DNA from 2 places in the Cellulomonas sp. H30R-01 genome. Region 2 is predicted to be linked to the other one. Evidence: predicted binding sites of a transcription regulator. Region 2 holds the regulator's gene; the other holds the start of a gene.
The links. Region 2 encodes HrcA, which represses chaperone genes, less so after heat shock. Its sites were predicted from a motif close to TTNGCACTCGNNNNNNNCGAGTGCNAA; they were not measured.
Positions count from the first base shown of each region.

Region 1 (4,745 bases), 2.0 Mb from region 2:
GCAGGAACGCGGTCGCGGCGTCCGCGTGGCCGCCCGCCGCGTACCGGGCGTAGCCCGACCCGCCGAACTCGCGGATCGTGGCGACCTGGCTGCGCGTCGCGGCACGGGCGGCGGCGTCCGCGAGCGCCACGTCGCCCGTCATCCGGAGCAGCCGGTCGGCCTGCTGGAGGCCCGCGACGAGCGGGACGACCGTGCCCAGCGTCAGCGAGCGCTCGGGCACCTCCCAGTAGTCGGGCGACGCGGGCGGCAGGCCCGTGCCCGCGACGAGCGCGGTCGCGCGCTGCGTCGACCGGACGACGAGGGGGTGCAGCCGGTGCGCGGCGGCCGCGCGCTCCGCGGGGTCGTCGAGCTCGGCGACGACGAGTCCCGCGGCCCACAGCGCCCAGCCCGTGCCGTCCGTCTGGACGCCGCGGTCGTCGGGCGGACCCGAGCCGTCGGGCAGGTACCGCGCCTGGAACGAGCCGTCGGCGGCCTGGACGCCGTCGAGGAACGCGAGCACGTCGAGCGCGTCCTCGACGTGACCGGTGCGGGCGAGCGCCACCGACACGAACGCCGCGTCGCGCGGCCACACGTACCGCCAACGCTCCGACCATCCCGCGACGGCGGCGCCGCCCGGCAGCAGCAGCGTGCGCAGGTCGAGGAGCGCGGCGCGGGCCATCGGCTCGTACGGGCTGCCCGCTCCCGGGACCGTCCCGGCCTCCAGCCAGTCACGCTGGACCTGCGCGGCCGCGTCCGCCCCCGGCAGCCCGCGTGACGTCGCCGCCGCCGCGGCCGAGGGCGCACCGAAGGCCTGCGCGAGCGTCGCCGCGGCGGGGTCGAGCACGCGCGAGCCGGCGAGGAACGTCGGGTCGGTGCCGCTGCGCACCTCGGCCCGGGTGCCGTCGGGCAGCAGCGTGACGGTCTCCTGGTAGAGGGGGATCTGCGCCCACGTCGTCGGCGGGCCGACGACCGCGACGGGCGGTGCCGTGCGCGGGGTGGTGCTGTCGTCGGGGGGCAGGTGTGCGGCGAGGACGGCCAGGGCGACGGCGCCGCCGAGCGTGGCGGTGGTCACGCGCGCGAGCGGACCCGGCGTGCGGCGCGCGGTGCTCGGTCGCGGGTGCGGCTGCGGGCGGGCTGGTGCGACGGCGGGGCGAGGCAGGGGCGCCGCGCGTCCCCGGGGCGGCGCGAGCGTGCCCGGCGCGGTGCCGCCCGGCGTGGTGCCGCCCGGCACGGTGACGGCGTCGACGACGTCGTCGACCACCCCGGTGTGACCTGGCACACGCGCACGATAGACCGGCGGGCGTGCGCGTCCGGGCGGTTCCGCGGGTGAGACCGCGGTCGGGCCGGTCGGGCGTCCAGGAGACGACGGGCCCGCGAGGTGCGTGCGACGTCCGTCCGGCGAGCGGGGGACCGGTGCGGCGTCGGCTCGACGGCTCGTCCCTGGGCGAACGCGCCTTGCACTCGCAGGGGTCGAGTGCTAACCATTGACTTAGCACTCTCGGGTCGAGAGTGACAGAAGCATCGGCCGCCCGGTGAGGTGCGTCGCGTCGCGGGACATGACCGCGCGGGGCGCGTCGTCCGTCGCGGGCACCCAGCGGCCACCACGCAAACCGAGCGAAGGATCACAGCCCCATGGCCAAGATCATTGCCTTCAACGAGGAGGCCCGCCGCGGCATCGAGCGGGGTCTCAACACCCTCGCCGACACCGTCAAGGTCACCCTGGGCCCCAAGGGCCGCAACGTCGTGCTGGACAAGAAGTGGGGCGCCCCCACGATCACCAACGACGGTGTCTCCATCGCCAAGGAGATCGACCTCGACGACCCGTTCGAGAAGATCGGCGCGGAGCTCGTCAAGGAGGTCGCCAAGAAGACCGACGACGTCGCCGGTGACGGCACGACGACGGCGACCGTCCTGGCCCAGGCGCTCGTCCGCGAGGGCCTGCGCAACGTGGCCGCGGGTGCGAACCCGATCGCGCTGAAGAAGGGCATCGAGAAGGCCGTCGAGGCCGTCACGACGCAGCTCCTCGCGCAGGCCAAGGAGGTCGAGTCCAAGGAGGAGATCGCCGCCACGGCCGCCATCTCCGCCGGTGACACCGCGATCGGCGAGCTCATCGCCGAGGCCCTCGACAAGGTGGGCAAGGAGGGTGTCATCACGGTCGAGGAGTCGTCCGCGCTGGGCCTCGAGCTCGAGCTCACCGAGGGCATGCGCTTCGACAAGGGCTTCCTGTCGGCGTACTTCGTGACCGACCCCGAGCGCCAGGAGGCCGTCCTCGAGGACGCGTTCGTCCTGCTCGTCGAGTCGAAGATCTCGAACGTCAAGGACCTGCTGCCGCTGCTGGAGAAGGTCATCCAGTCCGGCAAGCCGCTGTTCATCGTCGCCGAGGACATCGAGGGCGAGGCCCTGGCCACGCTCGTCGTGAACAAGCTCAAGGGCACGTTCAAGTCCATCGCCGTCAAGGCGCCGGGCTTCGGTGACCGCCGCAAGGCCATGCTCCAGGACATCGCGATCCTCACGGGCGGCCAGGTCGTCTCCGAGACCGTCGGGCTCAAGCTCGACACGGTCGGCCTCGAGGTCCTCGGCACGGCCCGCAAGGTCGTCGTCACCAAGGACGAGACCACGATCGTCGAGGGTGCCGGCGACGCCGCGCAGATCGCCGGTCGCGTCTCGCAGATCCGCGCCGAGATCGAGAACTCCGACTCGGACTACGACCGCGAGAAGCTGCAGGAGCGCCTCGCCAAGCTCGCGGGCGGCGTGGCCGTCATCAAGGCGGGCGCGGCCACGGAGGTCGAGCTCAAGGAGCGCAAGCACCGCATCGAGGACGCCGTCCGCAACGCGAAGGCGGCCGTCGAGGAGGGCATCGTCGCCGGTGGTGGCGTGGCCCTCATCCAGGCCGGCGCGCTCGCGTTCGAGAAGCTCGAGCTCGAGGGTGACGAGGCCACCGGTGCCGCGATCGTCAAGCTCGCGATCGAGGCCCCGCTCAAGCAGATCGCCGTCAACGCCGGTCTCGAGGGTGGCGTCGTGGCCGAGAAGGTCCGCAACCTCCCGACGGGTCACGGCCTCAACGCCGCGACCAACGAGTACGAGGACCTGCTGGCCGCGGGCGTCAACGACCCGGTCAAGGTCACGCGCTCCGCGCTGCAGAACGCCGCGTCCATCGCGGCGCTGTTCCTCACCACCGAGGCCGTCGTGGCCGACAAGCCCGAGAAGGCTCCGGCCCTCCCGGCCGGCGGTGGCGACGACTTCGGCGGCGGTTTCTGATCCGCTGACGTGAGTCGCGCGGCCTGACGGCCGCACGGCACGACCCGCACGGCACGAGGGGCCGGTCACCTGAGGGTGGCCGGCCCTTCGTCGTGCTCCCGTCGACGGTCACCCCCGTCGGGTGACGTGCGCGGGTCGGGCGCCGACCTACGGTGCCCGCAGCCGCTGTGGAACGGGCGGCCGACGGGAGGTCGCCATGGGGGACGAGCACGAGGCCGCGGTCCGGGAGCGCGACACCTCCGCAGCGCACGTGGGTGCGCCGGAGGACGGGCACCGGCCGCACGCGCACGTGCGCCGCGAGGGCCAGGTCCGCGAGATCGTCACCGTGGTCGTCCTGTCGGTGACCGCCGTCCTCACCGCGTGGAGCGTGTTCGAGGCCAGCCAGTGGGGCGGCGAGATGTCGATCGCGTTCTCGAAGGCGTCGTCGTCACGCATCGAGGCGAGCCGCCAGGCGGCGGAGGCCGACGCGGCGCGCGGGTACGACCTGCAGACGTTCGCGGTGTGGGTGCAGGCCGTCGCGCAGAAGGACGAGCCGTTGGCGGAGTTCGTCCGGCAGCGGTTCAGCCCGCACTTCGCGCCCGCGGTCGACGAGTGGCTCGCGCTCAAGCCGCTGCAGGACCCGTCCGCGCCGCGCAGCCCGTTCGCGATGCCGTCGTACGAGCCGCCCGGGACGGCCGAGGCCGCGGCTGCCGACCAGCGCGCCGAGCAGTGGTTCGCCCGCGGTCTCGTCCTCGACGAGCGCAGCGACCGCTACACGTTCCTCACGGTGCTGTTCGCGCTCGTGCTGTTCTTCGCGTCGCTGTCGACCCGCGGCCGCACCGAGCGCCTGCGCTGGGTCGTCCTCGGCGTGGCGCTCGTGCTGCTCGTGGCAGCCACGGCGTTCCTGCTGGCCTTCCCCAAGATCGTCTGACGTACGCTCCGCGGTGTGCACGAGACGACCGTGACCGTCGAAGGACGGTTCGACCACCACCACCCGGCCGAGCGCGGGACCGTCGTGCTGACGGTCGGCTTCGAGGGTCCCGACCGCGAGCGCGTCGTCGAGCGGACGCTGCGCGAGCACGGCCGGCTGGCCGGCGAGGCGAAGCGCCTGGCCGACCCCGCGGCGCCTGCCGTCACGTGGTGGTCGTCCGACCGCATCCGCGTCTGGTCCGACCGGCCGTGGAACAAGGACGGCAAGCAGCTGCCCCTGGTGCACCACGCCGCCGTGCGGCTCGACGTGAAGTTCCGGGACCTTGCGCGCCTGGCCGCGTGGGCCGAGGACGTCGCCGCACGCGACGGCGTGGCCGTGAGCGGCGTCGAGTGGGCGCTCACCGAGGTGACGAGGACGCGACTCACGGCGGACGCCCGCACCCGCGCGGTGCAGGACGCGGTCGCGACGGCCACGACCTACGCGCAGGCGCTCGGGCTGTCGACCGTCCGGCCGCTCGCCGTCGCGGACCCCGGGATGCTGGGCGACCAGTCCCGCCCGACGGGCGACCCGGGCGCGGCGCAGATGTCGCGCGCGGCCG
Region 1 is NZ_CP048210.1:4,401,485-4,406,229, forward strand. It holds gene GXP71_RS19630 (glycoside hydrolase family 15) at 1-1,051, opposite strand, end outside; gene groL (chaperonin GroEL) at 1,612-3,237, shown strand; gene GXP71_RS19640 (hypothetical protein) at 3,434-4,147, shown strand; gene GXP71_RS19645 (SIMPL domain-containing protein) at 4,163-4,745, shown strand, end outside.
Region 1: the regulator HrcA is predicted to act here: its motif matches at 1,434-1,460, upstream of groL (chaperonin GroEL).

Region 2 (4,745 bases):
ACCCGCTCCCCCGGCCCGCGCCGCTGCACGACACCCGCGTGCCGGCCCTCGGACCCGTCGAGCAGGTACGCGCCGCCCGCGGCCACGCCCGCGAGCGTCCCCGGCTCCGCGAGGAAGACGGGTGCGCTCACCTCAGCGGCCCGAGAGCTTGTCGCGCAGCTTCGCGAACACGCCGCTGCTCGCGCTCGCGAGCCGCGACTCCGGGCGCTCCTCGCCGCGGAGCACCGCGAGCCGCCGCAGCAGCTCGACCTGCTCGTCGTCGAGCGCGGTGGGGACCTGCACCTCGACGTGCACGTGCAGGTCGCCGCGGCCCCCCGCGTGCAGGTGGCCGACGCCGAGACCCTTGAGCGTGACGACCTGGGCCGGCTGCGTGCCGGGACGCAGGTCGACCTCGCGCTCGCCGTCCAGCGTGTCGAGCTGGAGCGTCGTGCCCAGCGCGGCCGCGGTCATCGGCACCTGGAGCGTCGCGTGCAGGTCGTCGCCGCGGCGCACGAACGTGTCGTGCTTGCGCTCGTGCACCTCGAGGTAGACGTCGCCCGCGGGGCCGCCGCCCGGGCCGACCTCGCCCTGTCCCGTGAGCTTGATGCGCGTGCCCGTGTCGACGCCCGCGGGCACGTCGACGCCGAGCGTGCGGCGCGACCGCACCCGGCCCTCGCCCGAGCACTCGGGGCACGGCTCGGGGATGACCGTGCCGAACCCGTGGCACGCGGCGCACGGCTGGGTCGTCATCACCTGGCCGAGGAACGACCGCGCGACGCGCTGCACCGAGCCACGGCCGTGGCAGACCTCGCACGTGCGCGGCGACGTACCGGGACGGCAGCACGAGCCGCCGCACGTCGGGCACAGCACGGCCGTGTCGACCGGCACCTCCTTGTGCGCTCCGAACGTCACCTCGGTGAGGTCGAGGTCGAGGCGCACGAGCGCGTCCTGGCCGCGACGCGCGCGAGGGATCGGTCCGCGCTGCGCGCCCGCACCCGCGGCCGCGCCGAAGAACGTCTCGAAGATGTCCTGGAAGCCGAAGCCGCCGCCCATGCCGCCGCCGGGCGACGCCGGGTCGGCACCGAGGTCGTACGCGCGGCGCTTCTCGGGGTTGGACAGCACGTCGTACGCGCGCGAGACGTCCTTGAAGCGCTCCTCGGACGCGGAGTCGCTGCCGGCGACGTCGGGGTGGTGCTCGCGCGCGAGCTTCCGGTACGCCTTCTTGATCTGCTCCGGCGACGCGTCGCGCGGGACGCCGAGGATCTCGTAGTAGTCGGTCACGTGAGGGTGCGCTCGCTTCCTGTGCTCAGGCACGCGGTGGGGACGGGCCGGGGACGCCGCAGCGGGCTCATCCGGCGAGGATGCGGGTCAGGTAGCGGGCGACGGCGCGCACGGCGGTCATCGTCCCGGGGTAGTCCATGCGCAACGGGCCGAGCGAGCCGACGCGAGCGACGACCGCACCGCTCTCGTCGCCGTAGCCCGTCGTGACGAAGCTCGTCTCCAGCAGGCCGTCGTGCTGCGTCTCGCGCCCGATCCGCATGCTGACCGCGGCCTGGTCCTCTGCCATCTCGGACAGCAGGCGCAGCAGGACGACCTGCTCCTCGAGCGCCTCGAGCACCGGGCCGATCGAGTGCGCGAAGTCGACGCCGCCGCCGCGGGCGAGGTTCGCGGTGCCGGCCAGCACGACGCGCTCCTCGCTCTCCTGCGCCAGCGTCTCCTCGACCAGCGCGACGACCTGACGCACCAGCGGCGCGTCCTGCGGCGCGAACGCGTCGTGCAGCTCGCGGAACGCGTCGGGGAGCTCCGACAGACGGCGACCGGTCGCGGCCACGTTGAGCCGCGCGCGCAGCTGCGCCACGACGGCCTCGTCGACGTCGTGGTCCTGCTCGAGCGTGCGCTGCTCGACGCGGCCCGTGTCCGTGATGAGGACGACGAGCAGGTGCCGGGCGCCGACGGTGACGAGCTCGACGTGCCGCAGCGCCGAGCGCCGCAACGACGGGTACTGCACGACCGCGACCTGCCCGGTGAGCTGCGCGATGAGTCGCACCGCGCGGTCGACGACGTCGTCGAGGTCCACCGCGTGGTCGAGGAACTCGCCGATCGCGCGCCGCTCGGCCGCGGACATCGGCTTGACCGTCGTGAGCCGGTCCACGAACAGGCGGTAGCCCTTGTCCGTCGGGACGCGTCCGGCCGACGTGTGCGGCTGCGCGATGTACCCGGCGTCCTCGAGCGCCGCCATGTCGTTGCGGATCGTCGCGGGCGACACGCCCAGCGCGTGCCGCTCGACGAGCGCGCGCGACCCGACCGGCTCACGCGTCGCGACGTAGTCCTCGACGATCGCGCGCAGCACGTCCAGCCGACGGTCCTCGCTCACTCTCGCCTCCCCCGCGTCGGTCCCGGGCCATGCGGCCACGGGTAGCACTCGCCGTGCACGAGTGCCAATCCTACGCCGCGCCCCCGACGTTCCACCGGCGCGTGCACCGGCGCCCTAGAGTGCCGCGCGTGACTCAGGACCGCTACGGCTCGGACGTGCTCGGGGGCTCCGGCTCCTCCCACCACCGCCCGGCCCGCACGTCACGGCCGCAGGCCGCCGACGTCGGCCTCGTGGTCGAGGAGGTGACGACGGGGTGGGTCGGCGCGGTCGTCCGCGTCGAGAAGTCGGGCGGCATGCACGTCGTCGTCCTGGAGGACCGGCGCGGCCGGACGCGCACGTTCCCGCTCGGGCCCGGGTTCTGGGTCGACGGCGAGCCCGTCGCGCTCACCGCCCCCGTCCGCGCGACCGCGCCCGCCGCCCCGACCCGGACCGCCTCCGGGTCGCGCGCGGTGCGCGGCGCGCAGGCCCGCGTCGCGCGCGGCAGCCGCATCTGGGTCGAGGGCAAGCACGACGCCGAGCTCGTCGAGAAGGTGTGGGGCGACGACCTGCGCCTCGAAGGCGTCGTCGTCGAGCTGCTCGACGGTGTCGACCACCTGTCCGACGCGGTGCGCGCGTTCGCGCCCGGCCCCGGACGCCGCCTCGGCGTGCTGGTCGACCACCTGGTGCCCGGGTCCAAGGAGGGCCGGATCGCCGCGGAGGTCACGCGGTCCGCGCCCGCCGGGACCGTGCTCGTCCTCGGGCACCCGTACGTCGACGTGTGGCAGGCGGTCCGCCCGCAGCGCCTCGGCCTCGAGCGCTGGCCCACGATCGAGCGCGGCACCGAGTGGAAGCACGGCATCCTGCGCGAGCTCGGCTGGCCCGCCGCGGACCAGGCCGACGTCGCGCACGCGTGGAAGCGGATCCTCGGGACCGTCCGCACCTACGCCGACCTCGAGCCGAGCCTGCTCGGCCGGGTGGAGGAGCTCATCGACTTCGTCACGGCATGACGGCGCCCCGCCCGGCGCGGTCCCGGGCGAGGCGTCGCACGCTCGTGGCGCGCGGTCACGGCGCGATCAGGGCGCGATCGGCTCGCCGAGCAGGCGCCGGTACAGGTACGACGTCGCGACCAGCACGACCGGGACGGCGACCAGCAGGCCGACGCCGCACAGGATCGCGCCCGCCCAGATGATCGCGCCGCCCACCAGGTAGAACAGGATCGTCGTCGCGAGGTTCGAGGTGACGAGCCGGATGCTCGACCGCAGCGCGTCGACCGGGCTCAGCTGCTTGTCGATGACGAACCACAGCGTGAACAGCACGAGCAGGTTCGCCGCGACGCTCACGAGCCAGCCGATCAGCGGGATCCACGCCACGAGCCCCACCACGAGGTTGACAGCCGCCAGCAGCAACGCCGTCAGGACCACCGGGCCCGAGCTCTCGAAGCGGAAGAAGTCGCCGAGCGCGACCGGGCGGCCGTACGTGAGGTTGAGCGACACCCGCACGAACGCGGCCTGGACGAGGTACGCCACCAGCCACGCGACGGTGTAGACGACGACGAAGCCGAACGAGAAGCCCAGCCCCATCCCGTTCGAGACGCCGTCCCCGTCGGGGTCCGCGAGCGCCGACAGTCCGCCGAACACCAGGGTGACGAGGAAGACGACGACCGCGGCGACGGCCAGCCAGATCAGCGTGGCCGCGACGAAGACGCCGCCGTTCGTCGTGAACTTCTGCCAGCCGTACTGCAGCGACTCGCCGATCGGCGCGGTGGCCGACGGCGCCCCGTAGCCCGCCGGTGCCGGATAGCCCGCCGGCGGCGGGTAGCCCCCCGGCTGAGGCGGGTAGCCGCCCGGCGGAGGCGGGTAGCCGCCCGGCGGAGGCGTCTGGCCGTACCCGGGCGTCCCGGACGGCGGGGGCGGGTAGGAGCCCTGCGCGGCGGGTGGCGGCGGGTAGCCGCCGGGCGCAGGTGCGGGCGGCGGCGGGGAGGCGCCGGGCGTAGGTGCGGGCGGCGGCGGGGAGGCGCCAGGCCCGGGTGCCGGCGGCGGCGGGGACGCATCCCCCGCGGGCGGCGTGGCCTCCGGCTGCGAGGGCGTGGGCTTGTCGAGCGGCACGTCGGGCCGCTGGTCGTCGTCGCGGCGCTCTCCGCCGGGGTTCTCGCTCATGCGTCGCCTCCTGTCGCGGGCCGAGTCGCCCCTTCGGATCGAATCGGCGCGGCGCACGGCATGTCAAGGAACCGGGCGCACCGGACATCTCACCTCCGGGTGAACCCTGGGCGCGCGTGCCCCCGGGTCGGTAGGCTCGCGCTGCCTTCCCCGCCCCTGACGTGGGGAGGCACGCGGCCACCAGGCCCGCCACGTCCCGGCCGGCCCTGCGCCGGTCGGCCCCTGCACGAGGAGCGCGATGTCGTACGAGCAGCAGC
Region 2 is NZ_CP048210.1:1,949,651-1,954,395, forward strand. It holds gene GXP71_RS08685 (16S rRNA (uracil(1498)-N(3))-methyltransferase) at 1-131, opposite strand, end outside; gene dnaJ (molecular chaperone DnaJ) at 133-1,260, opposite strand; gene hrcA (heat-inducible transcriptional repressor HrcA) at 1,328-2,353, opposite strand; gene GXP71_RS08700 (DUF3097 domain-containing protein) at 2,482-3,339, shown strand; gene GXP71_RS08705 (hypothetical protein) at 3,406-4,488, opposite strand; gene GXP71_RS08710 (DUF4870 domain-containing protein) at 4,727-4,745, shown strand, end outside.